2 regions of the Arthrobacter sp. Y3224055 genome follow, and region 2 is predicted to be linked to the other one. Evidence: predicted binding sites of a transcription regulator. Region 2 holds the regulator's gene; the other holds the start of a gene.
The links. The regulator LexA, encoded in region 2, represses DNA repair genes until DNA is damaged. The targets are predictions, from matches to a motif close to TCGAACANNTGTTCGA.

Region 1: AC5RTY_RS02240 (HNH endonuclease signature motif containing protein) is a predicted target of LexA. The motif match lies at 7,806-7,821, and genes of this name have one in related genera.

What each region holds. Positions count from the first base shown of each region.
Region 1 covers NZ_JBNHGB010000001.1:455,626-470,332, forward strand. Annotated here, with positions in the region: gene AC5RTY_RS02210 (Crp/Fnr family transcriptional regulator) at 186-863, shown strand; gene AC5RTY_RS02215 (NUDIX hydrolase) at 997-1,929, opposite strand; gene AC5RTY_RS02220 (RidA family protein) at 1,913-2,407, opposite strand; gene sp36 (Sp36 family protein) at 2,410-2,565, opposite strand; gene AC5RTY_RS02230 (transglycosylase domain-containing protein) at 2,603-4,903, shown strand; gene AC5RTY_RS02235 (metallophosphoesterase) at 4,906-5,904, shown strand; gene AC5RTY_RS02240 (HNH endonuclease signature motif containing protein) at 6,092-7,792, opposite strand; gene AC5RTY_RS02245 (nicotinamide mononucleotide transporter) at 7,933-8,583, opposite strand; gene AC5RTY_RS02250 (ABC transporter ATP-binding protein) at 8,745-10,541, shown strand; gene AC5RTY_RS02255 (ABC transporter ATP-binding protein) at 10,538-12,346, shown strand; tRNA gene AC5RTY_RS02260 (tRNA-Pro) at 12,500-12,576, shown strand; gene AC5RTY_RS02265 (FAD-dependent monooxygenase) at 12,696-13,853, shown strand; gene AC5RTY_RS02270 (hypothetical protein) at 13,939-14,661, shown strand; gene AC5RTY_RS02275 (phosphoribosylaminoimidazolesuccinocarboxamide synthase) at 14,639-14,707, opposite strand, start outside.
Region 2 covers NZ_JBNHGB010000005.1:30,576-45,282, reverse strand. Annotated here, with positions in the region: gene AC5RTY_RS12645 (helix-turn-helix domain-containing protein) at 32-469, shown strand; gene AC5RTY_RS12640 (MarR family winged helix-turn-helix transcriptional regulator) at 572-1,054, opposite strand; gene AC5RTY_RS12635 (DUF3046 domain-containing protein) at 1,184-1,405, shown strand; gene recA (recombinase RecA) at 1,599-2,651, shown strand; gene AC5RTY_RS12625 (regulatory protein RecX) at 2,652-3,209, shown strand; gene AC5RTY_RS12620 (hypothetical protein) at 3,267-4,148, shown strand; gene miaB (tRNA (N6-isopentenyl adenosine(37)-C2)-methylthiotransferase MiaB) at 4,203-5,720, shown strand; gene miaA (tRNA (adenosine(37)-N6)-dimethylallyltransferase MiaA) at 5,726-6,655, shown strand; gene dapF (diaminopimelate epimerase) at 6,664-7,584, shown strand; gene AC5RTY_RS12600 (class I SAM-dependent methyltransferase) at 7,595-8,206, opposite strand; gene hflX (GTPase HflX) at 8,639-10,180, shown strand; gene AC5RTY_RS12590 (ATP-dependent DNA helicase) at 10,173-12,212, shown strand; gene lexA (transcriptional repressor LexA) at 12,324-13,073, opposite strand; gene AC5RTY_RS12580 (LysM peptidoglycan-binding domain-containing protein) at 13,370-13,723, shown strand; gene AC5RTY_RS12575 (histidinol-phosphate transaminase) at 13,796-14,707, shown strand, end outside.

The DNA of each region.
Region 1 (14,707 bases), on a different contig from region 2:
ACCGCCGTTACGGGTTGTCACCTCCGGCAGCCCGTGCCGGTGCTCGATGCCGCGCTTTCCTCCTCTGGGAGCGAAAAGCCTTGTGGAAGATGTCACACGGGCTTTACATACGGCAAAATGGAGAACAGTGCCCCCACGGGAGAGCAGCTTGAACCCCAGCCGAACAGTACTAACTTGGAGAATTCATGGACGTAGAGATCCTTCGCCGCGCACCTCTTTTTGCCACTCTTGACGACGACGTTTTCGCCGCGCTGACCGACGAGCTGACCGAGGTCGACTTGTCCCGCGGCGCATCGGTGTTCCGCGAAGGTGACCAGGGCGACCAGCTCTACTTCATCGTCTCCGGCAAGATCAAGCTGGGCCGCACCGCTGCCGACGGCCGCGAGAACCTGGTGGCCATCCTCGGCCCGGGCGAACTCTTCGGTGAGATGGCCCTCTTCGACCCGAGCCCGCGCAGCACCTCCGCGACCGCCGTCTCCGAGACCCGCCTCGCCGGGCTCAAGAACGAGAACCTGCGCGGCCTGCTGGAGACCCGCCCCGAGGTGTCGGCGCAGCTGCTGCAGGCTTTGGCCCGCCGCCTCCGCCGCACCAATGACTCGCTGGCCGACCTGGTCTTCTCCGACGTTCCCGGCCGCGTAGCCAAGGCCCTGCTGGACCTTGCCGACCGCTTCGGCCGCCCCGCCACGGACGGCATCCTGGTGGCACACGAACTGACGCAGGAAGAGCTGGCCCAGCTGGTCGGCGCCTCCCGCGAAACCGTCAACAAGGCGCTGGCCGAGTTCGTTCAGCGCGGCTGGCTGCGCCTGGAAGCGCGCGCGGTAGTCATCCTGGACATCCAGCGGCTGCGCCAGCGTTCGCGCTGATCTTCGCCACATAAGTACGACGGCGGGGGCTCACCGATGGTGGGCCCCCGCCGTCGTGGTGGCTTGAAATGGTGGGTGCCGTCGGCCGTCCGGCGCGGGCCGTCGGGGCTGGGGTCCCTGTTGGCGGAGCGGCTCAGCGTCCCCGCGGGGCGGCACCGCCTTCGGTGGCCGCGTTGGCCGCGACCTGCAGCATGGGCACGCCGTCAACCTGGATCAGTTCCGGGTGGTAGAGCCGCTGCGGGCGCTTGTGCGAGAGGTAGGCGATGCAGCCGCGGGCGCCGGCGATCTTCTCCACGATGATTTCCACCGCGGGCGAGGTCACCTCGCTGAACGTCAACCCGCGGGTGTCGGGCTGGTCAACCAGATCGCCCAGTGTCGTGGTCGTCCTCCCCGCCACGAGCTCCTGCGCCGGCAGCCAGGAGGCCCACACGCCCTTGCTTTCCAGCAGGGACGGCCGTTGATTGGCCGGCTGGGCCGCAGCGAAGTAGCGCGTGTCGAAGCGGCGATGGGCAAAATCGGGGCTGAGCCAGTGGGCCACGGCTTTGAGCAAGTCGGTACGGACGCCGAGTCCGCGCTTGCCGAGCGCTTCGCCGAAGGACACCTCCTGGGCGGCGACGGCCTCGCGGGTCCGCATCCAGTCGGCGCCGGAGGTGGACTCCGGCAGGGTGGATTCATCCGGACCGGCCAGCAACACGCCGGTTTCCTCGAACAGCTCGCGGATGGCCCCCACGACGTGGGCGTGGGCCAGGCGGTGGTCGTCCAGCCCGAGCATCTCGGCCCATTTGTTCGGCGAGGGGCCGTACCAGGTCACCGGGTCGCCGTCGCTCTCCTCCACGCTGCCGCCGGGAAAGGCCACCGTGCCCAGCGGAGAGGAGCCCGACCGGTAGCCGAGGAACGTTTCCGTGCCGGCCGCGCCGTCCCGAACGAGGACGACCGAGGAGGCCATCCGGGGCTTGCGCGGCGTACGTTCCCCGTGGTGGAACCAGCTGTGGGCCGCGCCCAGCTGGTCCGGTACCACGGGGAAGAGCCGCTGCTCCTCGCGCAGCGGACTAGCTGAATTCGGCAATCAGTTCTACCTCGACCGGCGAATCCAGCGGCAGCACGGCCACGCCGACGGCGGACCGGGCATGCGCGCCGGCCTCGCCGAGGACCTGCCCCAGCAGCTCGGAGGCGCCGTTGATCACGCCCGGCTGGCCGGTGAATGCCGGATCGGAGGCCACGAAACCGACGACCTTGACCACCCGGGTGATCCGGTCCAGGTCACCGATGACGCTCTTGACCGCTGCCAGGGCATTCACGGCGGCCGTCGCGGCGAGGTTTTTCGCCTCGTCGGCACTGACCAGGCCGGCACCGTCGCCCACCTTGCCGGCGGCCGGAAGTTCGCCGTTGACGAACGGCAGTTGCCCGGAGGTGTACACATAATTCCCGGAGACGACCGCCGGGACGTAGGCGGCCACCGGAGCTGCCACGTCCGGCAGGGACAGTCCCAAGCCGGCCAGCCGCTCTTCGACGGTGGACTTCCGGGCTTCAGTGGTTTCCGTCATGGCTACTGCTTCTCCCGCTTCAAATAGGCGACCGGATTGGTTCCGTTCGGGCCGGGGAACACCTGGACGAGCTCCCAGCCGTCCTCCCCCCACTGGTCAAGAATCTGCTTGGTCGCGTGGATAATGAGCGGAATTGTCGCGTATTCCCATTTGGTCATAACTCAAAGGGTAGCGCTTGCTTGTAAACTGAACCCCATGGCCGCTCGCAAATCCCCCTTCTTCGACACTGCGACCACCCTAGGCAAAGTTGTTGGCTTCCTGGGTATCAGTGCGCTCTGCGGCGTGCTCGCAGCCGGTCTGCTGGTTCCGGCCGCAGCCGTGGCCGGTGTCGGGGCAACCTCATCGATCGAATACTTCGACCAATTGCCGGACGAACTGCAGACGCAGCCGCTGTCCCAGCCGTCGCGGATCCTCTCCGCCGACGGCAAGCTGATTGCCACGTTCTACGCCGAAAACCGCGTCCCGGTGACCCTGGACAAGGTCTCCCAGCACATGCAGGACGCCATCATCTCCATCGAGGACGTTCGTTTCTACGAACATAACGGTGTGGACCCCCAAGGCATCATGCGCGCCGCGGTGACGAACATGGCCGGCGGGGACCTGCAGGGCGCGTCGACGCTGACCATGCAGTATGTGAACAACGTGCTGATCGACGCCGGCGCTTCCGCGGGCAAGGGGGCCGAAGAGCTGACCATCAGCGGCACCAAGGACATCGGCGACAAGCTGCGCGAGGCGAAGCTGGCCATCGCCGTCGAAAAGGAATTCAGCAAGGAAGAGATCCTGCAGGGCTACCTGAACATCGTGTTGTTCAGCGGCCAGGTGTACGGCATTGAAGCCGCTGCGAAGACCTTTTTCGGCGTTCCGGCCGCCAAGCTGAACATCCAGCAGTCGGCCATGCTGGCCGGCATGGTGCAGTCGCCCAACTACTTCAATCCGGTGAACAACCCGGAAGCCACGGTGGAACGCCGCAATACGGTGCTGGCGGCCATGCGTAACGCGGGAAAGATTACCCAGGCGGAGTACGACGAAGCCGTTGCCAGCGATCTGGGCTTGAATCTCAAGCCGGTACGTTCCGGCTGTGTCGCGGCAAACTTCGCCGACTACTTCTGCAGCTACGTGCAGCACGCCATCATGCAGTCCGACGCGTTCGGTGCGGACTCCACCGAACGGGCGAAGCTTTTGGCCCGCGGCGGCCTCACCATCAAGACGACGCTCGACTCCCGCCTCCAGAAGGAAGGCCAGAAGCAGATCGAGCAGGAAGTCCCGGTGGGCGACGAGTCCGGCGTCGGCTCGTCCATGGTCTCGATTGAACCGGGCACCGGCAACATCCTGATGATGGCCCAGAACACCAACTACAGCCCCGAAGACGGCGCGGCCAATACGGAGCTGAACTACAACGTCGACGCCGATATGGGCGGCGGCAACGGCTGGCAGCCTGGCTCCACGATGAAGCCCTACACCATGGTCGCCTGGCTCGAAGCGGGCAAGGCGCTCAACGCGTCGGTCGACGCGCGCCGGACGGAGTACCCGGCGCAGTACAACTGGAACGCGAGCTGCCTGCCCCCGGACGCGTGGTTCAGTGAGTGGGACTTCCAGAATGCGCTGCCAGGTTTCGAGCGGACCATGACCGCCAGCCAGGGCCTGACGTGGTCGATCAACTCCGCTACCGCAGCCATGGCCGCGCAGCTGGACCTCTGCGACATCCGGGATGCGGCAACGCGCCTCGGCGTCCGGACGGCGACGGACAAGGAACCGATCAGCATTGAGCACCCGTCCTTCATCATCGGCACGACCAACGTGTCCCCGATGACGATGGCGGCTTCGTTCGCGGCGTTCGCCAGCGGCGGCGTGTACTGCAAGCCGATCGCGCTGACCTCCGTGACGGACGCCCAGGGCAACAAGTACGAGGTGCCGAAGAAGTCCTGCGAACGGGCGATCTCGGAGGAAGTAGCTGCTGCCGTCAGCGTCCCGCTGGAGAACCTGGTCAACCTGCAGCTGGGAGGAATCCATCCGATTGGTGTTCCCGCCGCTGTCAAGACCGGCACGACCGACAAGTCTGAGTACACCTGGACGGTGGGTTACACTAAGGGCATCTCCACTGCTTCCTGGGTGGGCAACCCTCATGCCTACAAATCGATCAACAACATCCCCATCAACGGCGTGACGCGCGACTACGTGGACGGTGCGACCATTGCCGGCGGGCAGTGGACCGATTACATGGAGAAGGTCGCCGGCCTGTACAAGACGGGCGAGTTCGGCTCCGCGCCGAGCAGCATGATGTATCCGCCCCGACCGGTCCAGACCCCGGCACCCGCCGAGTCGAACAACAACTCGAATTCCAGCAACAGCAGCGACGACGGGGATTCGGGCGGCGGCTCCGGTGACTCCGGCGGTTCCGGTGACTCCGGCGATTCCGGCAACGGAAACGGCGGAGGCAACGGCAACGGCGGGGGTAACGGAAACGGCGGAGGCAACGGCGGAGGAGGCAACGACTAACCGTGGACACTGACTTGTTGCGGGCACGGCTCCGGACCGCAGGCACGCTGGCCCTGGGGGCCACGGCTGCGGGCGGGGCCGCGCTCGTCTACGGCTCCGTTATCGAGCGGAACCTCTTCAAGGTCCGCGAAGAAACGCTGCCCATCCTGCCCGCCGGACGAGGCCCTCTGAGGATCCTGCACCTGTCCGACATCCACATGACTCCCGGGCAGACGCTGAAGCAGAGGTGGCTGCGGCAGCTGGCGTCGCTGGAACCGGACCTGGTGGTCAACACCGGCGATAACCTCAGCCATCATCAGGCGGTGCAGCCCCTGCTGGACTCGCTGGCACCGCTCATGGATGTTCCGGGCGTGTTCGTCCCGGGCTCCAACGATTACTACTCCCCGGTGATGAAGAACCCGTTCTCCTACCTCACCGGCCCCTCCACTCAGCCCAAGGACTACGCGGAGCGTGAACTGCCCTGGCGGGAGATGCATGCGGCTTTCGGCACCGCGGGCTGGATCGACTTGACCAACCGGCACCAGTCGGTGGTGGTGGACCGGGTGCGGCTGGACTTCACGGGGGTTGACGATCCGCACCTGCAGCGCGACCAATATTCGGGTTTCCCCAACGGTTCGACATCCGCCGATGAGGCCGCATTTCTGCGGATCGCGGTTGCCCACGCTCCGTACCAGCGGGTGCTGGACCGGTTCACTGCCGACGACGCCGACCTGATGCTGGCCGGGCATACCCATGGTGGCCAGGTCCGCTTACCCGGCTACGGGGCCTTGACCAGCAACTGCGATCTGCCCACGTGGCGCGCCCGGGGGCTGACGTACTGGGAGCACGAGGGGCGTAGCGTCCCGTTGAACGTGTCGGCCGGGTTGGGAACGTCGCGTCTGGCTCCGGTGCGCTTCGCCTGCCGCCCGGAGGCTGTGCTGCTGACACTGACACCGGCTAATCCGGCCGGCGAAGTCCCTGCCGAAGGCCGCCCCACCGGGCCCGGCCCCGGGCTCAGCTGAGCACAGAAGCACGCTGTGCGGCTGGTCTCACACCAGCTCTGACCTTCTTCTCTGCAGCCCACTAATGCATCGTTAAATGCGCCCCGTGTGCCCGCCCGCTAAGACTTCCTCAGCAGCGCCCTGCGCGCCCGCCCGCTGAGACTTCCTCAGATGTGCCCTGTGCGCCCGCCCGCGCCGAATCGCTAGGTCAGGCTAGGAGTGGTTGGGGTGGGACGTGGGTGTGCCAGTAGGAGTTGCGCAGCGGTTTGCGGCGCGGGTCGATGTAGTCCGGCGGGGTGAACCAGGGGATGCCGTCGACGACGTTGATGTCCCAGTTGCCTTGCTCGATCAGGTCGTGGTGGAGCAGGCAGAGGCACACCCCGTTGTTGACGTCGGTGCGGCCGCCGGCCCACCACGGGATGATGTGATGGGCTTCGGTCCAGAACGCGGGCATGCTGCACCCGGGGAAGGCGCAGCCCTTGTCCCGGGCGACCAGGGCCCGGCGGATGGCGCGGTTGAAGAACCGTTGGGACCGGCCCAGGTCCAGGATCTCGCCCTCGGATCCCAGGACCGCCGGGATGATCTCGGCGTCGCAGGCCATCCGGCGGACCGTGGTGGCCGAGACCGGGCCGGTGAAGACCGCGCTGCCGCCGCCGGAGAGCAGCCCGGCCAGCTGCTCGTACCCGGTGGTGACGATCACTTGGGTGCGGTGCCCGCCCGAGTCCGGAAGCCTGGCGGTGTTCAGCGCGATCCGGCACGCCCCGACCAGGCCCGCGAGCAGCTTCTGCGCCCGGGTGGCGTCATCCATCGCCTCCACCACGGCCGAATCCACTGCCCCGCGGCCATCAGCCCGTGCAGACGCAGCATCTTCTGCCGCGGTCATTTCAGGGCCGGCAGCGTCAGTGCCTGCATCGGTGTTTCCCCCGGTGCCGGCGCCGGCGGATCCTGCCGTGTCACCTTCTGTTCCGCCGTTGGCGGCGGCTTCGATGGCGTCGGGGCGGATCCTTGGGTTCGCGGCGCTGTTCATCACGGTGGCGAGGGCTTCGTACTGGGCGTCGGTGGTGTTGATGACGAACTGGTGCAGCCCGCGGCGCCGGCCGCGGTAGAACATGCCCTGCCGGGCCCGCAGTTCCTCCTCGGACGGTTCGGCACCGTCCTGGTCGACGACGGTTTCCCACGCTCTGGCCACCATCACCAGGGTGTCCGCATCGGCGTCCACGGCCTGCCGGACCAGCGACGCTTCCATCGCCTGCAACGCCTCCGGGCTACCGGCGTGGCGGGCCCGGTCCAGGGAATCGACCACCAGGGCCGCGGACTGGCCGCTGACCTCACCGCCGGCCATGGCCTCGGCCAAGACCGGCAGCGCCGGCGCACCCGGTTCCCCGTTCAACCGCACCGGCGCGGTGATCGCCTTGCCGACCCGCAGCCGGCGCCGCGCCTCGACAATCCCGATTCCCAGCCGGGAGCGCAGATACTCCGCCGTGTTCGCGAACTCCGTCTTGCGGCGGCGCCGCACCCGCTTGGACCCGGACCCCTCCGGGGCCGCTGCGTCCACGCCGCCGGTGCTGATCGCCGCCGCCGGGTCCGCCCACTCCCCCGCCCCCGCGGTGCCCGACGCGGCGGCACCGGGCTCTGCGCCGGCCCCGGCGCTTGCTCCGAGTCCTGACACCGTTGCATGTTCCCCGTTGGCGGCGATGTCCGCCCGCTCCACCGCGTGGGCGCCGACGGCCTGCAGGAACTCCACGAGCTTCGAAGCACCCTCGACCGCCGCCACCGTGTTGGCCAGGTCCCGGGTAGACAGGGACGACAACTCAACGGGGAAGCGGTCGGCGACATCCTGCAGCAGGACACACGCCTGGTCCAGAGATGCTTCCATCTCCCCGGTGCGTTCCAACGGTGCAAGAGCCATACCACGATTTTATTCGTACACAGATTCGATAGCCATCAAAAGGGCCCAGTGTGTAGGAGTAGTGCCCGAGGGCCGCGGTCCAAGCCGAAGCACAATGCTGGGGGAAGCACGGCGCCAAGCCGAAGGACGGCGCCGCGATGCTACGTCGAAGCGGTCGTCTCCGCGTGCGCCTCGCGCCATTTGGACCAGCCGTACAGACTCAAAATTCCCAGCAGGACGGTGAACACGATGGCGTCAAGTGCAAAGAGGACCTGCGGGTTTGCGTTCGCTGCCAGTCTGGTCAGCCCCATCAGCGAGAGGGCGACGCCGATCCACCACGCTTCGATAACGCCGCGCGCGAGACCGAGGTACAGCAGCGGAGTCAGGAGGCTAACGACCGCCGCTTCAACAATCGCCCATGGGTCCGCCATGTGCATCAGCATCATGGGCAGCACGTCGATGCCGAAGAACAGCAGGACGAGCACGATCAGCCCGGCCGCGGCCAGCCAGTCGGACCGCTCTACCGGGTGGACCGGAACCCCGCCGGTCGCCCGCTGTCGGCGCGACCGCCGGCCCCATCGCCACCGCCACCATCCGTAGGCGGCCACCGCAGGCAACATCAGGACGGCCAGGCTAAATGCGCCAGCCACGCCCATCAACACCATGGACAGGACCGGTTCCGCCAGCAGCACCAGCCAGCCGGCCGGTTTCCGCAGCACCAAGAGCAGGACGCCGGCCACCCGCAGCAGCGGAAAGAGCATTGACATCCACAGGAACACCCCGAAGCCGTTCGCGACGTCCGTCAGATCCATGCCCGCCCCCGTTGGTGAATGGTTCCGCACAGCCTAGCAAGCATCGGTTTCCCAACGCGTCGGCTCGGCCCGGGCCAACAGTGACCAGCACCTCAATGCGGTCGCTAGGATAGTTGCTGCAGTACACGAAGCCCTCCGAACCACTGCAACGAATCGACCACATGACTGAGTTATCCCTTTGGCGCTCGATCGCCCGGCTCAAACACTATGTCCGGCCCATCCTCCCCCGGCTGATCCTGGGATTCTTCAGCGCCCTCGGCGCCAGCCTGGTGGCACTGGCCATTCCCCAGGTCTTGCGCGGCCTGGTGGACACCATCCATACCGGCGGCCGCCCCTCGGAAGTTTGGGGCCCCGCCGTCGTCATTGCGGTGCTGGGCGTGGCCGAGGCAGGCCTGGTGTACTTGCGGCGCGTGTTCGTGATCGCGCCCGCCACGGACGTGGAGATGGGCATGCGCACCAGCTTCTACCGGCACGTGCAGCATCTGCCGGCCGCCTTCCATGACCGCTGGGGCTCGGGCCAGCTGCTTTCCCGCTCCATGGCGGACCTGGGCCTGATCCGGCGTTGGCTGGCGTTCGGCTCCCTCATGCTGGTGGTCTCCTTCGTGACGGTGGTCGCGGGGCTGGCGCTGATGTTCGCGCTGAACCAGTTGCTGGGACTGATCTTCCTGGCCGCCGCCGTGCCCCTCGTCTGGCAGGGGTTCCGCTTCCGTACCGCGTTCGGCGCTTCCTCCCGGCTGAGCCAGGACCAGGCGGGCGACCTCGCCACCACCGTGGAGGAATCGGTGCACGGGATCCGGGTGCTCAAGGCCTTCGGCCGCGGCAAGTACGCGCTGGAGAACTTCCACGGCCAGGCCGAAGAACTGCGTCAGACCGAACTGGCCAAGGCCCGCACGCTGTCCAAGTTCCTCGCTACCGTCGTGTCACTGCCCGATCTGGTGCTGGGCGCCGCGTTGGTCATCGGCATCATGCAGGTCTCCGGCGGGCACATGACCGTGGGCGACCTGGTCGCCTTCTTTGCCACCGCCGCCGTGGTGGCCGGTCCGGTGGAAGCGATCGGTTCCCTGATGGGCATGACGCTGACGGCGAAGACCGCCCTGGACCGGCACTTCGACGTGATGGATACGAAGAACACCATCATCGACCCGGACGTTCCCGCACCGGCCGGCCCCGTGCGCGGGGAACTGCGCCTGTCCAACGTAGTCTTCCGCTATCCCGACGCCGCCGCGGACGCGGCCCCGGTTCTCGACGGCGTGGACCTGCACGTGCGCGCGGGTGAAACCCTGGCGCTGGTAGGGGTCACCGGCTCGGGCAAGAGCACCCTGCTGCAGCTGATTCCCCGGCTGTACGACGTCACCTCCGGCGCCGTGTTACTGGACGGTACGGATATCCGTCATCTCCCGCTGGCCGAGCTGCGCGCCCGCGTGTCGGTGGCCTTCGAGGACTCCACGCTGTTCTCCACCTCGGTCCGCGACAACGTGCTGCTCGGTGCCCGCCCGGGCCGCGAAGATCCCGAAATCCTCCTCTCGCGGGCGCTCGAGGTGGCGCAGGCCGGGTTCGCCTATGACCTGCCGCAGGGCGTGGACACGCGGATCGGCGAGGAAGGACTGAGCCTGTCCGGCGGGCAGCGGCAGCGGATCGCCCTGGCCAGGGCCATCGCCGCGCAACCGGCCGTGCTGGTGCTGGACGACCCGCTCTCGGCCCTGGACGTGCGGACCGAAGAAGCGGTGACGCAGCGGCTGCGGGAAGAACTGCGCGGCACCACCACCGTGATCGTGGCCCACCGGCCCTCCACCGTGGCGCTGGCCGACAGGGTGGCGTTGCTGCAGGACGGCCAAATTACGGCGGTCGGCAGCCACTCGGAGCTGCTGCGCAGCAGCACACACTACCGGTACGTGATCGCCTCGCTGGTGGCCGAGCCCACGGTTGAAGACGTCCTGGACGCAAAGGAAGCCCGATGAGTTCCATGACCGGGGTCGCCGGCGAAGACAACATCAACCTGGACCAAACCGACCGCAGAGCCGTCAGGCGGCGCTCCCTGCGGCTGCTGGGCGAACTGGTGTCCCCGCACAAGCGGCTGTTCGCGCTATCCATCGTGCTGGTGGTGGCCAGCAACGCCGCCCGGGCGGCCGGTCCTGTGCTGGTGGCCTTCGGTATCAACAATGCGCTGCCGGCCTTCACCGGCGGCGACACCATGCCCCTGGCGCTGGTCGGCGCCGCCTACGCCGCCGTCGCAATCGCCGGTGGATCCCTGCTGGCGGCCTACATCTACGTCACCGCCCGGCTCAGCCAGGCCATGCTGCTGGCCCTGCGGGTCCGGGTCTTCCGGCACACCCAACGGCTGAGCCTGGAGTTCCACGAAACCTACACCTCCGGCCGGATCATCTCCCGGCAGACATCAGACCTGGAGGCGCTGCGGGAACTGCTGGACAACGGCGTCACCCAGCTGACCTCCGGCGTGATGTTCATGCTCTTCACCGCCATCAGCATCGCCGGACTGGACTGGAAGAGCGGGCTGATCATCCTGGTCGCCGCCATACCCATCGCCTTCGTCACCCGGTGGTACCAAAAGGGCTCCGAGCTCGCCAACCGCGCCTCCCGGGTGGTGTCGGCCCGGCTGATCGTGCACTTTGTGGAAACCATGACCGGCATCCGGGCCGTCAAGGCCTTCCGCCGCGAGCACGACAACTCCGACCGCTACAACGAGCTGGCCGCCGACTACCGCGGCGCGACCCTGCGGAACATCAGGTACTTCGGCGTGCTCCAGCCGGTGCTGAACGGCGTCGGCAACCTGACCGTGGCCGTGGTGCTGTTGATCGGCGGCTTCCGGGTGCTTGACGGCGATCTTGCCATCGGCACCCTGGTCGCGGTGCTGCTGGCCACCAAGCAGGTCTTCCGCCCCACAGAACAGATCGCCATGTTCTATAGCTCCTTCCAGTCCGCGGCCTCCGCGCTGGAGAAGGTCTCCGGGCTGCTGGAAGAAGAACCAACCATCGTCCCCCCGGACCGCCCGGTCCCGCTCAAGGACGCCCGCGGGGCAATCCGGTTCAGCGATGCCGTCTTCGGCTACGGCGACGGGCGGGTGGTGCTGCCCAGGCTGAACCTGGACATTCCCGCCGGCCAGACCGTCGCCGTCGTCGGGCAAACCGGGGCCGGCAAGTCCACCGTGGCCAAACTGATCGCCCGCTTCTATGACCTGACCTCCGGGTCGCTCACCCTGGACGGGATCGAGCTGCGGCAGCTGTCCAACGAAGACCTGCGCCGCGCCGTCGTGATGGTCACGCAGGAAGCGTTCCTGTTCAGCGGCAGCGTCGCGGAGAACATCGCCCTGGGCAACCCGGAGGCCAGCCGAGCGCAGATCGAGGACGCCGCCCGGGCCGTCGGCGCCCACGAGTTCATCCTGTCTCTGCCCGAGGGCTACGACACCGACGTGAACAAGCGCGGCGGCCGCGTCTCGGCCGGCCAGCGGCAGCTCATCTCCTTCGCGCGCGCGTTCCTGGCCGACCCGGCGGTGCTGATCCTGGACGAAGCCACCGCGTCGCTGGACATACCCAGCGAGCGCCAGGTCCAGGAGGGGCTGCAGACGCTGCTGGGCAACCGCACGGCACTGATCATCGCGCACCGGCTTTCCACCGTCGAGATCGCCGACCGGGTGCTGGTCATCCACGAGGGCCGGGTGGTCGAGGATGGGCCGCCGGCGGAACTGATCGCCGGCGACGGCCGCTTCGCCCAACTGCACGCCGCGTGGAAGGACTCGCTGGTCTGACCGGGGCCGGGTCTGACCGAGGCCTAGCCGGGCCGCGTCCGGTCTGACCGAGGCCTGCCCGGGCCCTCGCCGATTTCTCCTTTGGGGGCTGTCTCCGCTATCCTTGAACAGTTGCTTTCGCGGCCGTCACGACGACGGCGGGGGCGACGGTATCGGGGTGTGGCGCAGCTTGGTAGCGCGCGTCGTTCGGGACGACGAGGTCGCAGGTTCAAATCCTGTCACCCCGACCAATCACCGGGAACTCCCGCTGCTCTTCGGAGCGGCGGGAGTTCTTGCTTTTCCGCTCCCGGAACCGGTTTGTACCGGACGAAAGTTGTGAACCCGGCCCAAAAGCGGGAAGTATGGACCCATGGGGTCTCTGCAGCGCTCGGCGCTCATCGTAGGGGCCGGAATCGGCGGGCTCGCCACTGCGCGGGCCTTGCAACGAACCGGCTGGAAAGTCCACGTGGTCGAACGCGCCGGAACGCTGCAGCAGCTGGGCACCGGGCTGACGATCTGGGCCAACGGGACGCGCGCCCTGCAGCGGCTCGGCGTGCTGGACGCCTTTGAAGAGGCCTCCCTCCCGGTCGGCGGCAGCTCGCACGACCAGTTCGGCAACGTGGTGTCCACGTTCAGCAGCGACGACCTCCGGCAGCGCTACGGCCACCCGCTGCGTTCCATCCACCGCTCGGACCTCACCACGCTGCTGAACGACTCGCTCTACGTCAACACGGTGCATCTGGGTTTGCAGGCGGTGAAGTTCCGGCGCGATCAGCACGGCGGGACGGTCACGCTGAACAACGGCGGCTCCCTGCACGCGGACCTGGTGGTCGGCGCCGACGGCCTGCGCTCGCTGGTCCGCCACGACCTAATCGGCGACGGCGCCCCGCGGGCCTCCGGCATCACCGCCATGCGCGCGGTCTGCCCGATCGGCGACCTCGATCCGGGCTGGCTGCCCTGGGGCGAGTCCTGGGGCAACGGGGAGGTCTTCGGCATGATCCCGCTGCCGGGCGGCCTCATTTACTGGTACGCCACCATGCCCAACCACGTGCTGGCGCAGGACGACGAGGTCCTCTGGCGCACCCTGGCCCTGCAGCGCTTCGAGGGCTGGCACCCGGCCGTCCGGGCGGTCATCGGCGCCACCAAGAGCCAGGACATCATGGCGCACGAACTGTTCGACCGGAAACCCGCCGCCGTCTGGTCCGGCAGCCACGCCACCCTCGTGGGCGACGCCGCGCACCCCATGCTGCCGTTCCTCGGCCAAGGCGCAAGCCAGGCCCTCGAGGACGCGGTCGCGCTGGCCGGCGCGCTGAACGCCGACTGGAACATCACCACGGCCCTGCGCAACTACGAACGGGCGCGGGGCCCGCGCACGGCCAAGGTGGTCGAGCGCTCGCGCAAGATGGCGGCCATGGCACGGCAGCAGAAGCCGTGGAAGCAGAAGCTCCAGCGGACGGTGATGAGCAAGGCGCCGCAGGCCCTGGTCTTCAAGCAGTTGGACGACGTCGTCGGCCGCGTCGACAAGTGAGCCGTAGGCGCCGCCTCGCCCTCACCATTGACTCTGCCCGCGCCCCGTATTGGAATGGAAGATAACTCCGTCAGCAGGGGTGCCGATGTTCCTCGCAGAGTTCGCGCAGCTGGCCGTCGCCACGGCCGTGCTGGCTGCCGTGGTTTTCCTGACCTCCTACACGGTGGAACGCGGCCTGCGCCGCCGCCCCGATCCGGACACCGCGTTCTGGTACTGCTTCTCCGGGCTGTGCTGCGCCCTGGCCGTGGTGCTCGCCGCCGCGGCCGTCTTCCCGTCCGCCGTGCCGCTCTGGCTGCTGCTCGCTGCCGGCTGCGCCGCGCCCGCCGTCTGGCGGATCAGCCGTACGGCCGCCGCCGCCATCCGCTACCAGGACAGCCGGGACTGGCATGAAGCCGCGGCCCGGCATGACGGCCTCCGGTCCCGCTGGCTGGCCTATGAACTGGATCCGGCGCTGGCCATCGATTACCCGGACATGTCGGACGTCTCGCGCCCGGCCACCGCTGCCATGCTCCGCGCCCTGAAACGTGCGGACGCGCTGCGTTCCCTAGGTCCGGCCGACGACGGCGGTGCCGGCGGCTATCCCGCGGCCGTCGCCGAAGCCGCGGCCCGGCTGGCGGCCGCCGAGCTCGCGGCCGGCCGCCTCCCGGAAACCGCTCCCGGCTCCCCCGCGGGCCCGGCCGGGCTGCCGGCCGGCCCTCTGCCGGCCAGCGGGCTGCCGGCCGGCCCTCTGCCCGACCCCATGGGCGCGGCCGGGAGCACCCGGCCCGGCCCCGCGCCGCTGCCGATCAGGCGAACGTCCGCCCGGTGAGCCGTTCGTAGGCTTCGACGTAACGCGCCCTCGTCTTCTGCACGAT
Region 2 (14,707 bases):
GCATACCTCATGAGGGAGCAAGGCGATACAGATGGTAAAGCAGCCCGTGTCCGTAAACGGTGTAGTCCGTTGGCGTGATGTGGGATTGGCCGAAGAACCGCGCACGGAGCAGAAGGAGCGCAAGATGGTGGTGCTACGACACGAGATTGGCGACGTCCTCCGCGATGTCCGGCAGCGTCAGGGACGCACCCTTCGAGAAGTGTCGCACAGCGCCCGCGTCTCCCTCGGATACCTGAGCGAAGTTGAACGCGGCCAGAAGGAAGCATCGTCGGAACTCCTGTCCTCGATCTGCTCGGCCCTGGACGTTCCCCTGTCGCACATGCTCCGCGAAGTCAGCGACCGGGTCGCGGACGCCGAGGGCGTCGTCATTCCCGACACCGTTCCTCAGGAACTGTCCCGGGAATTTGTCGGGGCCATTCCCGACGAGCTGCCGGACGAGCTGCGCGGACTGGCTTCCGCCCGCTACTGACCCGAAAACCTGAACCGGCCGGTTCCGCCCCGTGGCGGACCGGCCGGTTTTTGTTGTGCCCGCCGATGCCACGCCGCGCCTCTCGTCCCGGAGGTTGTGCCGCTAGTGGACGGGCGGCTCGTTGGCGTACGAAGCGTTCAGCCGGTCCAGCAGTTGTCCCAGCGTGGACAGGTCCTCGACGGACCAGTCGCCAAGCCGCTCGTGGAAGGCGATTTTGCGGGCGGCCTGTGCCTCGGCCAGCTTTTCCAGCCCGGCCGGAGTCAAGGTGATGGATTGGGCCCGTCCGTCCAGTGGATCAGCCTCCTTGCCAACCAGTCCCAACTGCTCCAGCATGGCGATCTGGCGGCTGACGGAGGGTTTGCCCACCCCGATGGCGGCCGCCAGGTCGGTCAGGCGCATGGAGCGCTCCCGCTGCAGGATCAACAGCAGTCCGTAAGCGGCAGGTTCCATGTCCGGGTGGACGTTTCGTGCCACCCGGTGCGAATTCGCCCTGGCCCGGCGCCAGAGCAGGCTCAGCTGCCGTTCCAGTGCTTCGATGGCCGCATCGAACCCTGCATCTGCGCTGCCTGTGGCGTGGTCTGTCATGGGCTCATTGTAATGAGCAGCATGCACACGCAGGGCAACGGCGGCCTGACGCGCCGTACCCTTATTCCGACGGCGCCGAATCTCCGTCCGGCCGGTTGAGGCCGGACGGACACGTGAGAAGATGGACGCGTGCGAACCAGTGACTTCTGGCGGTTGATGGACGATGAATTCGGTCCCGCATACTCGCATGTCCTGGCTGCCGACCTGGTGCTGGGTCAGCTCGGGGGCCGTACCGCGGCCGAAGCGCTGGCCGCGGGAATCCCGCCCAAAACCGTGTGGCTGGCCCTCTGCGATGTCCAGGACGTTCCGCCCGAGAGGCGATGGGGCAAGGACCGCGAGCCGCGCGGCTGAACAGACACGCCGCGCCCAATGCCGATATGTTCGAAAGTGTGTTCGGATCCCGCTAAGCTTCTACACAGACCCCCGAGTGGACGGATCATCCACACGCTCCGCTGCCGATCCCATTTTGTCCGAACCGGCGGTTACGGTCGGAAGACGTCAAGACAAAAAATGGCCCGAGGGCCGCAAGAGACTGAGGTGAACAATGGCCGCACCAGCTGACCGCGAGAAGGCACTGGAAGCTGCGCTGGCGCAGATCGACAAGCAGTTCGGCAAGGGGTCGGTGATGCGGCTCGGCGACGACACGCGCGCCCCGATCGAAACGATCTCCACCAGCTCGATCGCCTTGGACGCTGCCCTGGGCATCGGCGGCCTGCCGCGCGGCCGCGTGGTCGAGATCTACGGTCCTGAATCTTCCGGCAAGACCACCGTGGCGCTTCACGCCGTGGCCAGCGCCCAGCGCAACGGCGGCATCGCAGCCTTCATCGACGCCGAGCACGCGCTGGACCCGGAATACGCCAAGAAACTCGGGGTGGACACCGACGCCCTGCTGGTGTCGCAGCCGGATACCGGTGAGCAGGCCCTGGAAATCATGGACATGCTGATCGGCTCCGGCTCCCTCGACATCATCGTGATCGACTCCGTCGCAGCCCTCGTGCCCCGCGCTGAGATCGAGGGCGAAATGGGTGACAGCCACGTGGGGCTCCAGGCCCGACTTATGAGCCAGGCCCTGCGAAAGATCACCGGGCGGCTCAACCAGTCCAAGACCACGGCCATCTTCATCAACCAGCTGCGCGAAAAGATCGGCGTGTTCTTCGGCAGCCCGGAGACCACCACCGGCGGTAAGGCGCTGAAGTTCTATGCCTCCGTGCGCATCGACGTGCGCCGCATCGAGACCCTGAAAGACGGCGCCAACCCGGTGGGCAACCGTACCCGCGCCAAGATCGTCAAGAACAAGATGGCTCCGCCCTTCAAGCAGGCCGAGTTCGACATCCTGTACGGTCATGGCATTTCCCGCGAGGGCGGCCTGATCGACATGGGCGTGGAACATTCGCTGGTCAAGAAGTCGGGCGCCTGGTTCACCTACGACGGCGACCAGCTGGGCCAAGGCAAGGAAAACGCCCGCAAGTTCCTCATCGACAACCCGGACCTGGCCGATGAGCTGGAGCGCAAAATCCGACAGAAGCTCGGGATCGACCCCGTTCCGGACAGCGGAGAAGAAGGCGGACCGAAGCTCAAGGCAGTCGACGGATTCTAGGTGGCCCGCAGGCATGGTCCGGCCGCCGGGCCAACGCCGGGCAGCCCGGCCGACCTGGCGCCCGAGGCGGATCCCCATGCGGTGGCACGCTCGATTGTGCTGGGCGCGCTGACACGGTCCCCGAAAAGCCGCGCGCAGCTGGCCGCAAAGCTGGCTGAGCGCGGCGTCCCGGACGACGTCGCCGAGGCGGTGCTCGACCGATTCGAAGAAGTCAATCTCATTGACGACGCCGGGTTCGCCGAAATGTGGGTGCGCAGCCGCTCCCAGACCCGTTCCTTGGCGCGCGCTGCCCTCAAGCGGGAACTCGCGGAGAAGGGTATCTCCGGCAACATCGCCGAGCAGGCACTTGACCAGCTTTCGCCCGACGATGAGCTGGAAGCCGCGCGGGGACTTGTTCGCCGCAAGATCCGTCCCGACTGGGAACTGAACGACAGGTCGGCCAGGGACAAGCATCTGCGGCGCTTGGTTTCGATGCTGGCACGGAAGGGCTATCCACCCTCGCTGGCCTACCGGGTCGCCGACGAGGAACTCGGCACCGCCGCCAACCCGGAGTTCTAAACGGCTTCGTTATGCAATTGAGACTTTCCGGGGTTTGGTCGGTATCATTGTGCGACTGTGAGCCCATCGCAGAATCAACGACGAAAATCCACCCAGCTACGCAGGAGCAACCGCAGGCGGCGCCGCCTCCGGATCGCGGCGGGGCTGACTCTCGGCTCTGTGGCCGCCCTCGGCGCAACCGGGGCAGCGGGCGCCCTCCACAACGGCCATAGCCCGTCCGCAGCGGTGGGACTCATCGCAGCCCCGGTGAAGCAACTGATGGGCTGGAGCGACCCGGACGAGGGGCAGCGGCCGTTGGCGCGTGCGGCCCAGCGGCAGCAAACGGAGGAAGCGTCCACCGACGCAACCGCCCCGAAGGCCGACCGGGCGCCGGAGGCGCGCACGGAAGAAAAGGAAACTGCCGCCGCACGGGCGCCCGAAACCCCTGCAGCAGAGCCCGCGGAGAAGGAAGCCTCCGGCCCGACGGATCCGGGGCAACGCGGCGACGCCGGAGCGCAGGCGGGCGCGGCACGGGAGGGCGCGGCGACAGACCCAGCCGGTAAGGCAGCTGCCGGGCGCACGGCCGAAGAACAAACCGCACCGGGGGCAAGCGATCAGCAGGCCGCAGCCGGCGCGGCCGAAGAACAGGCACCGGCGGCCGGCGCGCCGGCAGACCAGGGCGGCTCCTCGGCTCCTGCCGAGGCGCCCGCGACCGGCCCGGAGCCAGCCGACGCCCGCACCGGAGCAGCAAGCCAGGCCCCCGGCTGGGGTGCCGGGGAATTGGCCTGCCTCGAAGAACTCTGGAACCAGGAGTCGGAAGGCAACGCCGGCGTTGAGAAATCGACCGACGGCGGATATGTTTTCCGGATCCGGCTCGACCGCGGCCTGGATTACATCGAGTCCCGGTACGGTTCGCCGTGCCTGGCCCTGGACTTCCAGCTGACCAATAACTGGTACTGATTTGCCGGCCGTGCGAATTGTGGCCGGTCCCGCCGCAGGCCGTACCCTTGTAAGGTGAGTTTGACTGCCCCAGCCCCGCCCATCGAGACGCAGCACGAAGCCCGCACCTACCAAGTGCGCACGTTCGGCTGCCAGATGAACGTACACGATTCCGAGCGGCTTGCCGGGCTCCTCGAGGCGGCCGGCATGGTCGAGTCCCAAGGCGGGCAGGCCGACGTCGTGGTGTTCAATACCTGTGCGGTGCGGGAGAACGCCGACAACAAGCTGTACGGCAACCTTGGCCAGCTCGCCCCCGTGAAGGAACGCAACCCCGGCATGCAGATCGCCGTCGGCGGCTGCCTGGCGCAGAAGGACCGGGAGACGATCCTCCGGAAGGCGCCCTGGGTCGACGTCGTGTTCGGCACCCACAACGTGGGTTCGCTTCCCGCCCTGCTGGAACGTGCCCGGCACAACAACGAGGCGCAGCTGGAAATCCTCGAGTCGCTCGATGTCTTCCCCTCGACGCTGCCCACCAAGCGCGACGCGGTGTACTCCGGGTGGGTTTCCATCTCGGTCGGCTGCAACAACACCTGCACGTTCTGCATCGTGCCCTCGCTGCGCGGCAAGGAACGCGACCGCCGGCCGGGGGACATCCTGGCGGAGGTCCAGGCCCTCGTCGACGACGGCGCCATCGAGGTCACGCTGCTGGGGCAGAACGTGAACTCCTACGGCGTGGAATTCGGCGACCGCGGCGCCTTCGCGAAGCTGCTGCGGGCCTGCGGCAGCATTGACGGCCTCGAGCGGGTCCGGTTCACCAGCCCGCACCCGGCGGCGTTCACCGATGACGTCATCGACGCCATGGCCGAAACACCCAACGTCATGCCGCAGCTGCACATGCCGCTGCAGTCCGGGTCGGACAAGGTCCTGAAGGACATGCGCCGGTCCTACCGGTCCACGAAATTCCTCGGCATCCTCGAGAAGGTCCGGGAACGGATTCCGCACGCGGCCATCTCCACCGACATCATCGTCGGATTTCCCGGGGAGACGGAGGAGGACTTCCAAGCCACGCTGGAGGTGGTGGAACGGGCCCGCTTCGCCAGTGCCTTCACCTTCCAGTACTCCAAGCGGCCCGGCACGCCGGCCGCGGAACTGCCGGACCAGCTGCCCAAGGCCGTGGTGCAGGAACGCTACGAGCGCCTGATTGCCCTGCAGGACCGGATTGCCGCCGAAGAGAACGCCAAACAACTGGGCAGCCGGCTCGAGGTCATGGTGACCGCGCAGCAGGGACGCAAGGCGGAAGCGACCCACCGGCTCTCCGGGCGGGCCCGGGATCAGCGGCTGGTGCACTTTTCCGTGCCCGCGGGCGCGCCGACGCCGCGGCCGGGCGATCTGGTCACGGTGACCGTCACCGAGGCGGCACCGTTCCACCTGATCGCCGACCCGGCATCCGAAGCGGACTACCAGCTGCGCCGCTCGCGCGCCGGGGACGCGTGGGACCGCTCCCAGGCGGATTCCTGTGCGGTACCGGCCGCCGCGGGCAAGCCCTCCCAGGTGTCGCTGGGCATGCCCGCGCTGCCGGGCCGAACCGCCTGACGGCGATGCCGGTCCACCCCCAAGCGCCGCGCGGCCCGGCGGTCATCGCCGTCGTCGGTCCCACCGGCTCCGGAAAATCGGATCTCGCCGTCGCGCTGGCCCGGCGGCTGGGCGGGGAAGTAATCAACGCCGACGCCATGCAGCTTTACCGCGGCATGGACATCGGCACGGCCAAAATCGATCCGGCCGAGCGGCAAGGCATCGAGCACCACTTGCTGGACATCCTCGACGTGACGGAAGAGGCGAGTGTCTCTGCCTACCAACACCAGGCCAGGGAAGCGATCGACGCCGTGCACGGGCGGGGGCGCCGGGCCATCCTCGTCGGTGGTTCCGGACTGTATGTACGGGCCGCCCTGGATGCGATCGAGTTTCCGGGTACCGATCCGGCCCTGCGCCGCGGCCTCGAAGAGGAGCTGGAAAGGCTCGGCCTCGCAGCGATGCGGGAGCGGTTGCGGCAGGTCGACCCGGTGTCCGCCGGGCGGCTGGCCGACGCCCGCCGGGTCATCCGGGCGCTGGAAGTGCGGCAACTGACCGGGCGTCCGTTCAGCTCCTACATGCCGGAGCGGGAGTATGTCCGCCCGACCGTTCAGATCGGCCTCCGGGTGGACCGCGAGCGGCTCAAGCACCGCCTGGCCGGCCGCGTCCATACGATGGTGGAACGCGGGCTGCTGGAGGAAGTCGCGGCACTGGACCGGCAGGGCCTGCGCCAGGGCCGGACTGCCTCGCGCGCGCTCGGCTACGCCCAGTTCCTGAAGGTGGTCGACGGTGAATGGACCCGGGACGAGGCCGCCGAGGACACCATCGCCGCCACCCGCAAGTTCGCCCGGCGCCAGCTGACCTGGTTCCGCGCCGATCCGAGGATTCACTGGCTGGACTGGGAGGATCCGCTGGCGGCGGACAAGGCGGCAGCGCTCATCGCTAAGCTTGAGCCGTGAACAACCCCATGCCTGATCATCTGTCGGCCCTCGCCGGGCTGCCCTTTGCCAAGGGACACGGCACCGGCAACGACTTTGTGCTCATTGCCGATCCCGACGGGGCCAAGCGCCTCGGGGCCGAGGCGGTCGCCGGCCTCTGCCACCGCCACCTCGGCATCGGCGCCGACGGGCTCATCCGTGCGGTCCGGTCCCGGCACCTTCCCGAGGGCCGCGAGCTGCTGGAGAGCGCGCCGGAGGCCGAGTGGTTCATGGACTACTACAACGCCGACGGCTCGACCTCGGAAATGTGCGGCAACGGGGTCCGCGTCTTCGTGCACTTTCTGCTGGCCGAAGGACTCGTCCAGCTGCCGGCCGGTGAGTCGCTGACCATCGGAACCCGGGCGGGAACCAAAACGGTCAGCCGGTCAGCCAACGGCTACGCCGTGGACATGGGGCCGTGGGAGTTCATCTACCCGGCGGAGGCTGCCGCCAGGGCGATGGATTCGACGGTCAGCGCAGGCGGCCTCCAGGTGCCGCGGCCGGCACTGTCGGTGAGTCTGGGGAACCCGCACACCGTGGTCGCCCTCGCCGGGCTCGAAGAACTGGCCGCCACCGAGTTGTTCCACGCGCCGGCGGTGGACCCGGTCCCGGAGAACGGAACGAATGTTGAATTTGTCGTGCCGGCGGAACCCCTCGTCGCCGACGGCGCCGGGCACATCAGCATGCGCGTGCACGAGCGCGGGGTAGGGGAGACCCAGTCCTGCGGGACCGGCGCCTGCGCTGCCGCCGCCGCCATCCGCTACTGGGCGGGTGCGGGCGCACCCGACGACTGGCAGGTCGGCGTGCCGGGCGGCGTTGTCCGGGTCCGGTTCATCCCTGCGGCCGACGGACGGGAACACGTGGAGCTGAGCGGCCCCGCCGTGCTCGTGTCCCGAGGCGTGGTGGCCTGACCGAAGCGGCTCAACCGGCCCGCCGCACGCAGAGCACCCGGAACGTCTTTGCGGTGCTTTCACGGCTGACCGCGTAGTCTGACGGCAGTTCGGCCGCGAGCCAGCGCTGCAGCGAGTCCGATCCCAGGTTCTTCTGGACGACCAGCCAGGCGGTGCCCCCCGGTGCGAGGCGGGGCAGCCACATCAGCAACAGTGCGTGAAGCTCGCTCTTGCCGATCCGAATCGGAGGATTGGACCAGATGGTGTGGAACTGCAGGGCCGGGTCAACGTCTTCCGGGCGGCAGGCACGGACATTGGCCAGCCCCAGCGACGCGGCGTTGTCGTTGGTCAGGGCGATGCTGCGTTCATTGACATCTACGGCCAGCACCGTGGCACCGGGGGACTTCAGCCCCATGGTGAGCGCGAGCGGTCCCCACCCGCAGCCGACATCGAGCAGGTTGCCTTCCGGAGCAGGCGGCGGGACCTCGTCCAGAAGCACCGCCGTGCCCTTGTCGAGGCCGTCCGGGCTGAAGATGCCTCCGGCTGTTTGCAGCTGCCGCATGTGGCCATCCAGCTCGACGGTGAGGGTGCGGCGAACCTCGGGATTGCCTGGTTGCGCGCTGAAGTAGTGCTCTGTTCCCATAATCGGCCAGATTAGTGCGCCGACCGCGGAATCGGTATCTAGGCCCACCTAAGCAACGTCGGCTCTGATACCGTGGGAGGCATGAAAAACCTGTGATTGCGCCGTAACCTGCTGTCCCCGTTCGTAGCCGGACAGCGCGTGCCGATGGTTGAGGCCTTGACCTCCCCGGCCGCCGGGCAATCACCGTTCCCGAAGGCTCACTCGAGTCCCTTCTGATCCGGTGCCGCAGCCGCCGCAAGGGCTGCGGCGGCCCCCGGCACCCGCTGCTTGCCCTGCCGCCCGGCCGGGCGGCAGCCCCGCCTTTCCCGCCCGGCAGCGCCCGGGCCCATGCCAGGAGGACTTTTGGCGAATCATCCACAAACTGCATCTTCGGGCTCTGCCGGCCGCATCCCGGAGGACTACGATAAGACCACGGACATTTCGAAGGAGAGCATGACCACCAACCACCCCCAGCCGACACCGGAACCGGAAATGACGCCTGACGAAATCCAGGCGGTCATCGACCGTATCCTGGCCCGCGACACCGCCGCGCGCGGCAAACAGGGCGTCGGCGGCAGAGCCCAGGCACTCTCCGAACTTGATGCCGAGCATTCCGAATTCGACGGCGACCAGCAGGACCTCGCGGAACGCCGCGCCCTGCGGCGCGTAGCCGGCCTGTCCACCGAGCTTGAGGACGTCACCGAGGTTGAGTACCGGCAGCTGCGCCTGGAGCGCGTTGTCCTCGCCGGTCTCTGGACCGAAGGCACGGCCGACGACGCCGACAATTCCTTGCGGGAGCTGGCAGCGCTGGCCGAGACAGCCGGCTCCGAGGTGCTGGACGGTATTGTCCAGCGCCGGTTGAAGCCGGATCCGGGGACTTTCCTGGGCTCCGGCAAGGCCCAGGAACTGCGCGACATTGTGATGTCCACCGGCGCCGACACGGTCATTGTCGACGGCGAGCTTTCGCCGTCGCAGCGCCGCGGTTTGGAAGACATCGTGAAGGTCAAGGTCATTGACCGCACCGCGCTCATCCTGGATATTTTCGCTCAGCATGCCAAGAGCCGCGAAGGCAAGGCCCAGGTAGAGCTGGCCCAGCTTGAGTATCTGCTGCCCAGGCTCCGAGGCTGGGGCGAGTCCATGTCCCGGCAGGCCGGCGGCCGGGTGGGGGCGGCCGGCGGCGGCATTGGTTCCCGCGGGCCCGGTGAGACGAAGATCGAGCTGGACCGCCGGCGCATCCGTACCCGGATGGCGAAGCTGCGCCGGGAGATCACCGGCATGAAGCCCGCACGGGAAACCAAGCGCGCCAACCGCCGCCGCAATGCCGTGCCGTCGGTGGCAATCGCCGGCTACACCAATGCCGGCAAGTCGTCGCTGCTCAACCGCCTGACCGATGCGGGTGTGCTGGTCGAGAACGCGCTCTTCGCCACCTTGGATCCGACCGTCCGCCGGGCGGAAACACCGGACGGTATCGGTTACACGCTCGCCGACACGGTAGGTTTCGTCCGGTCGTTGCCGACGCAGCTGGTGGAAGCCTTCCGCTCCACCCTGGAGGAGGTTGCCGACGCCGACGTCATCCTGCACGTCGTCGACGTCTCGCATCCCGACCCGGAGGGCCAGATCGCCGCGGTGCGCGAGGTGCTGACCGAAATCGAAGCACGGCACATTCCGGAAATCGTCGTCTTGAACAAGGCCGATGCCGCCGATCCGTTCGTGGTCGAGCGACTGCGCCAGCGTGAACCGCGGCACGTCGTGGTCTCGGCGCGGACCGGGCAGGGCATTGATGAGCTGCTTCGGCTCGTCAGCGAGACAATCCCGCGGCCCAGTGTGAAGCTGCAGCTGCTGGTGCCCTACGACCGCGGCGAAGTGATTAGCCGCCTGCACAATGAAGACGCCGAGATCCTCTCCATGGAGCATGGCGGGGACGGCACGCGGCTCGACGTGATGGTGCGCGAGGGTCTGGCATCGGAGCTGGAACAGTTCCTCCGGCATGACTGACCTCCAGGTTCCCGCCGGTGAGGCGCTGCGGCTGCTTGACGTCGCCGTACAGGAGATGGGCGGGCAGCACCGTGCCGGCCAGCACGAGATGGCGGCGAAAGTGGCCGAGGCCTTCGAGCGCCGGCAACACCTGCTGGTGCAGGCGGGCACAGGCACCGGCAAGTCGCTGGCCTACTTGGTGCCGCTCATGGTCCAGGCGCTGGAGGGGGAGAAGCCGGCGATCGTCTCCACGGCAACGTTGGCGCTGCAATCGCAGATCGTCAAGCGGGACCTGCCCCGGCTGTTGGAGGCCGTCGCCGACGAGCTGCCCAGGCCGCTGGACGTCGCTTTGCTCAAGGGCAGGAACAATTACCTCTGCCTGCACAAGCTCGCGGGCGGCTTTCCGGACGAGGACGCGCCGGCGGCGCTGTTCAGCCTCGGCGAGGACGCGGTTCCGCATCCTGCTCCGGCCGGCGCAGCGTCGGCTTCCGGCGCCTCGGGCGCGCTGGGCAAGGAAGTCGTGCGCCTGCGCGAGTGGGCGCAGGAGACCGACACCGGGGATCGGGATGAACTGGTGCCCGGTGTCAGCGACCGGGCCTGGCGACAGGTCTCCGTCGGCTCCATGGAGTGCCTGGGCGCCCAGAAGTGTCCCCTGGCCGCCGAGTGCTTCAGCGAACTGGCACGGGGCCGCGCGGCGGAGGCAGACATCGTGATCACGAACCATGCCATGCTGGCCATCAACGCCTTCGAGGGCGTCGCGGTACTCCCGGACTATGACGTGGTGGTCATCGACGAGGCCCATGAGCTGCAGGACCGCGTCACCAGCGCCGTCGCGGGGCAACTCTCCGCCGCCATGGTGCGTACCGCCGCCTCGACGGCACGCAAACACACGGGGATCAGCGTGGAGCCTTTGAACTCCGCCGCCGATGCGCTGGAGGACGTCCTGCAGTCGGTGCCCACCGGCCTGCTGGCGGCCGGCCTCCGCGAGGAGCATGAGCTGGTTCTTGCGCAGGTACGGGAAGCGGCCCGCGCGGCGCTCTCCGACTCGAAGCCCGAGGGTGCGGGGGCAGCGGACGGCGGACGGCAGATGGCGCGCTCACGGCTCGCGGCCGTGCTGGAACTGGCCGAACGGCTGCTGTCCGCTCCGGACTCCCGGGAGGTCATCTGGGCGACCCGTCCCAGCACCTATGGCGAGGCCGGCGACTACGCCGCCAATGACGACCAGCCGGCAACGTTGAACATAGCGCCGCTCTCGGTGGCGTCCCGGCTGCGTGAGGGCTTGTTCGACGAACATACCGTTGTGCTGACATCGGCGACGTTGTCGGTCGGGGGGACCTTCGATGCCGTCGCCGGGTCGCTCGGACTGCTCGGAGCCGGCGCGCCCGCCTATTCCAGCGTGGACGTGGGCAGCCCCTTCGATTACCCCAGGCAGGGCGTGCTCTACGTGGCGTCGCATCTGCCGAAGCCGGGCCGGGGCACCAGCCCGGAACAGCTCGATGAACTCGAGGAGCTGCTGCTGGCCTCGCGCGGCGGCGCCCTGGGCCTGTTCTCCTCGCGGCGTGCGGCAGAAGAAGCCGCGGCCGAGATGCGCGGGCGCACCGACCTGACCATCCTGTGCCAGGGCGAATCGTCGATGGGCGCGCTGGTCCGCCAATTCGCCGAAGAGCCCGACACCTGCCTGTTCGGCACCATGACGCTCTGGCAGGGCGTCGACGTTCCCGGTTCCGCGTGCCGGCTCGTGGTCATCGACCGGATTCCGTTCCCCCGGCCGGATGACCCGCTCACGACTGCCCGAACCCGGTCCGTGGCGCAGTCCGGGGGAAACGGTTTCATGACGGTCTCGGCGACCCATGCGGCCGTGCGGCTGGCCCAGGGAGCCGGGAGGCTGATCCGCGCGTCAAACGACCGTGGAGTGGTGGCCGTGTTGGACTCACGGCTGGCGACGGCGCGCTACGGGAGTTTCCTCCGCAGCGCCCTGCCGCCCTTCTGGAGTACCAAGGACGGCGCCACGGCCCGCCAGGTCTTGGAAAGGCTGGCTACGGCCTCAGCCTGAACGGGTTGGGGGCACGCCCGTTCCGGAGCGAGCGGGGCCCTGCGCGGGGACCGCCCGTGCGGGCAGGGGATCCCGGGGTGGCTGCAGCGCGGACCGGGGAGACCGGGCGCGTCAGAGGGCCCGCATCACCGAGACAACCTTGCCCATGATGGTTGCGTGGTCGCCAAGAATCGGTTCGTACTGGGTATTCTGCGGCAACAGCCAGGTGTGGCCGTCGCGCTGCCGGAAGGTCTTGACCGTTGCTTCGTCGTCGAGCAGCGCCGCCACGATGTCGCCGTTCTCGGCCGTGTGCTGCTGGCGGACCACGACCCAGTCGCCGTCACAGATGGCCGCATCGATCATGGAATCGCCCGAGACCCTGAGCATGAACAACTCGCCGTGTCCCACCAGTTGCCGCGGCAGGGGCATGACGTCCTCGACCGCCTGGTCCGCCAGGATCGGCCCGCCCGCTGCGATCCTTCCCACCAGCGGCACCATCGCCGTGTCGGATGACGTGGTCAGCTCGGATACGGCGACGCCGCTGGAGCTGCGCAGCTGTTGCGGTTCATCGACTCCGACGATTTCCACACCCCCGTGCTCGAGTGTCAGCGGGGTCAGGATTTCCATGGCACGGGGACGCTTGGGGTCGCGCCTGATGTAGCCCATCTTCTCCAGTTGGGCCAACTGGTGCGTGACGCTGGACAGGCTTGCCAGACCGACCGTGTCACCGATCTCGCGCATGGACGGAGGGTATCCGTGTGACATAACGGAGCGCTGGATGGTTTCCAGGATCTTCTTCTGCCTCGGCGTCAGGCTGCGCCCCACTTTGACGGGCCGGCCGCGTCGCTTCGCTCCGGCAGTGGTGGTGGTCTCTTCCGACATGTCCGGCCCCGGTCTCCCCGTAGTGGTCCCTGCGCCGGCGCCGTAGCGGAACCGCACATGGACTGTTGTCTCAACTGTTTTGTCGGTGGCGGCTGATGCACTGCTCTTACTGCCGCCCGACGCTTACAACGCTAGGCGAGGCGGTAGCGAATTTCAAACATTTGTTCGACTGAGTCTCGACAATGTTCGATCACCAGTGCTAAAACTGTAGAAGACGTATTCGAAGATACGTTCGAATACCGTTGCAAGACGATCGAAACCAGCCGAAATAGATCGAATATCGGAAAGGTGGCACCATGTCCGCCCAGCTCGCACCGCAGCCCGCTGGCCTTCGTACCAGCACAGGCCTGCGGCTGACCCGCCGCGGCCGTTTGTTGCTGATCGGCCTGCCGCTGATGCTCGCCGCGGCCGCAGCCCTGACCCTGATCGGTTTCTTCACTGCTCCGGCAATGGCCGCCGCCGGGGGGCTGGGGCCGGGGCCGGCGGCGACCGTCACGGTCGGCAGCGGCCAGTCACTGTGGGACATAGCAGTGCAGTCCGCGCCGGACCGCAACCCCCACGATGTCATTTTCGAGATCGCGCAATTGAACGGCCTGCAGGGGGACATCGTCCACGCCGGGCAGCAGCTGCTGGTCCCGTCCGCGCGCTGAGGCAGCCGTAATATGAGCTGCTTCGGCCCGCCCGATTCCTGCCCCGGGCGGGCCGAAGCTTAAACTGGACCGGTGAGTGAGCAGTTAGAACGCCTGAACCGCCTGCCGTTGCGGGAAAATCTCCGGGGCCTGGAGCCCTATGGTGCGCCCCAGCTGGAGGTTCCCGTCCTCCTGAACGTCAACGAAAACACCCATGGCCTGCCCGATGCTGTCCGTCAGGCCATCGTCTCGGCCGTCAGCGAGGCTGCCGCGGGTCTGAACCGGTATCCGGATCGCGAGTTCACGAAGCTGAGGACGGCGCTGGCCCGCTACTTGGGGCACGGCCTCACCGCAGAGAACATTTGGGCCGCCAACGGATCGAACGAGGTCCTGCAGCAAATCCTCCAGGCCTTCGGCGGCCCCGGCCGCACCCTGCTGAGCTTCCCGCCCACCTATTCCATGTACCCGCTGCTGGCCAGCGGGACGGACACGGATTATGTGGCCGTTCCGCGGGGGGCAGACTTCACGTTGTCCCCGGACGCTGCCGCCGCCGCTGTGGCCGGCTCCGCGGCAAACGTGGTCGTTCTTTGCTCCCCGAACAACCCGACGGGCACCGCCCTGGGCCTTGAGGTCGTGGAGGCGGCGTATGAAGCGGGGGAAGCCTCCAAGGCCATCGTGATCGTGGACGAGGCCTACGCCGAGTTCGCCCACGCCGGAACGCCGAGCGCGCTGACACTGTTGCCGGGGCGGGAGCGGCTCATCGTTTCCCGCACCATGAGCAAGGCCTTCGCGCTGGCAGGCGCCAGGGTCGGGTACCTCGCCGCCGCACCGCAGATTACCGATGCGCTGCGACTGGTCCGCCTGCCCTACCACCTCTCCGCCGTTACGCAGGCAACGGCCCTGGCCGCGTTGGACCATGCCGATGCGCTGCTGGCCAACGTCGAAGACATCAAGGCGCAACGGGACCGCATTGTCGACGGGCTGGCCGAGCTGGGACTCGACCCG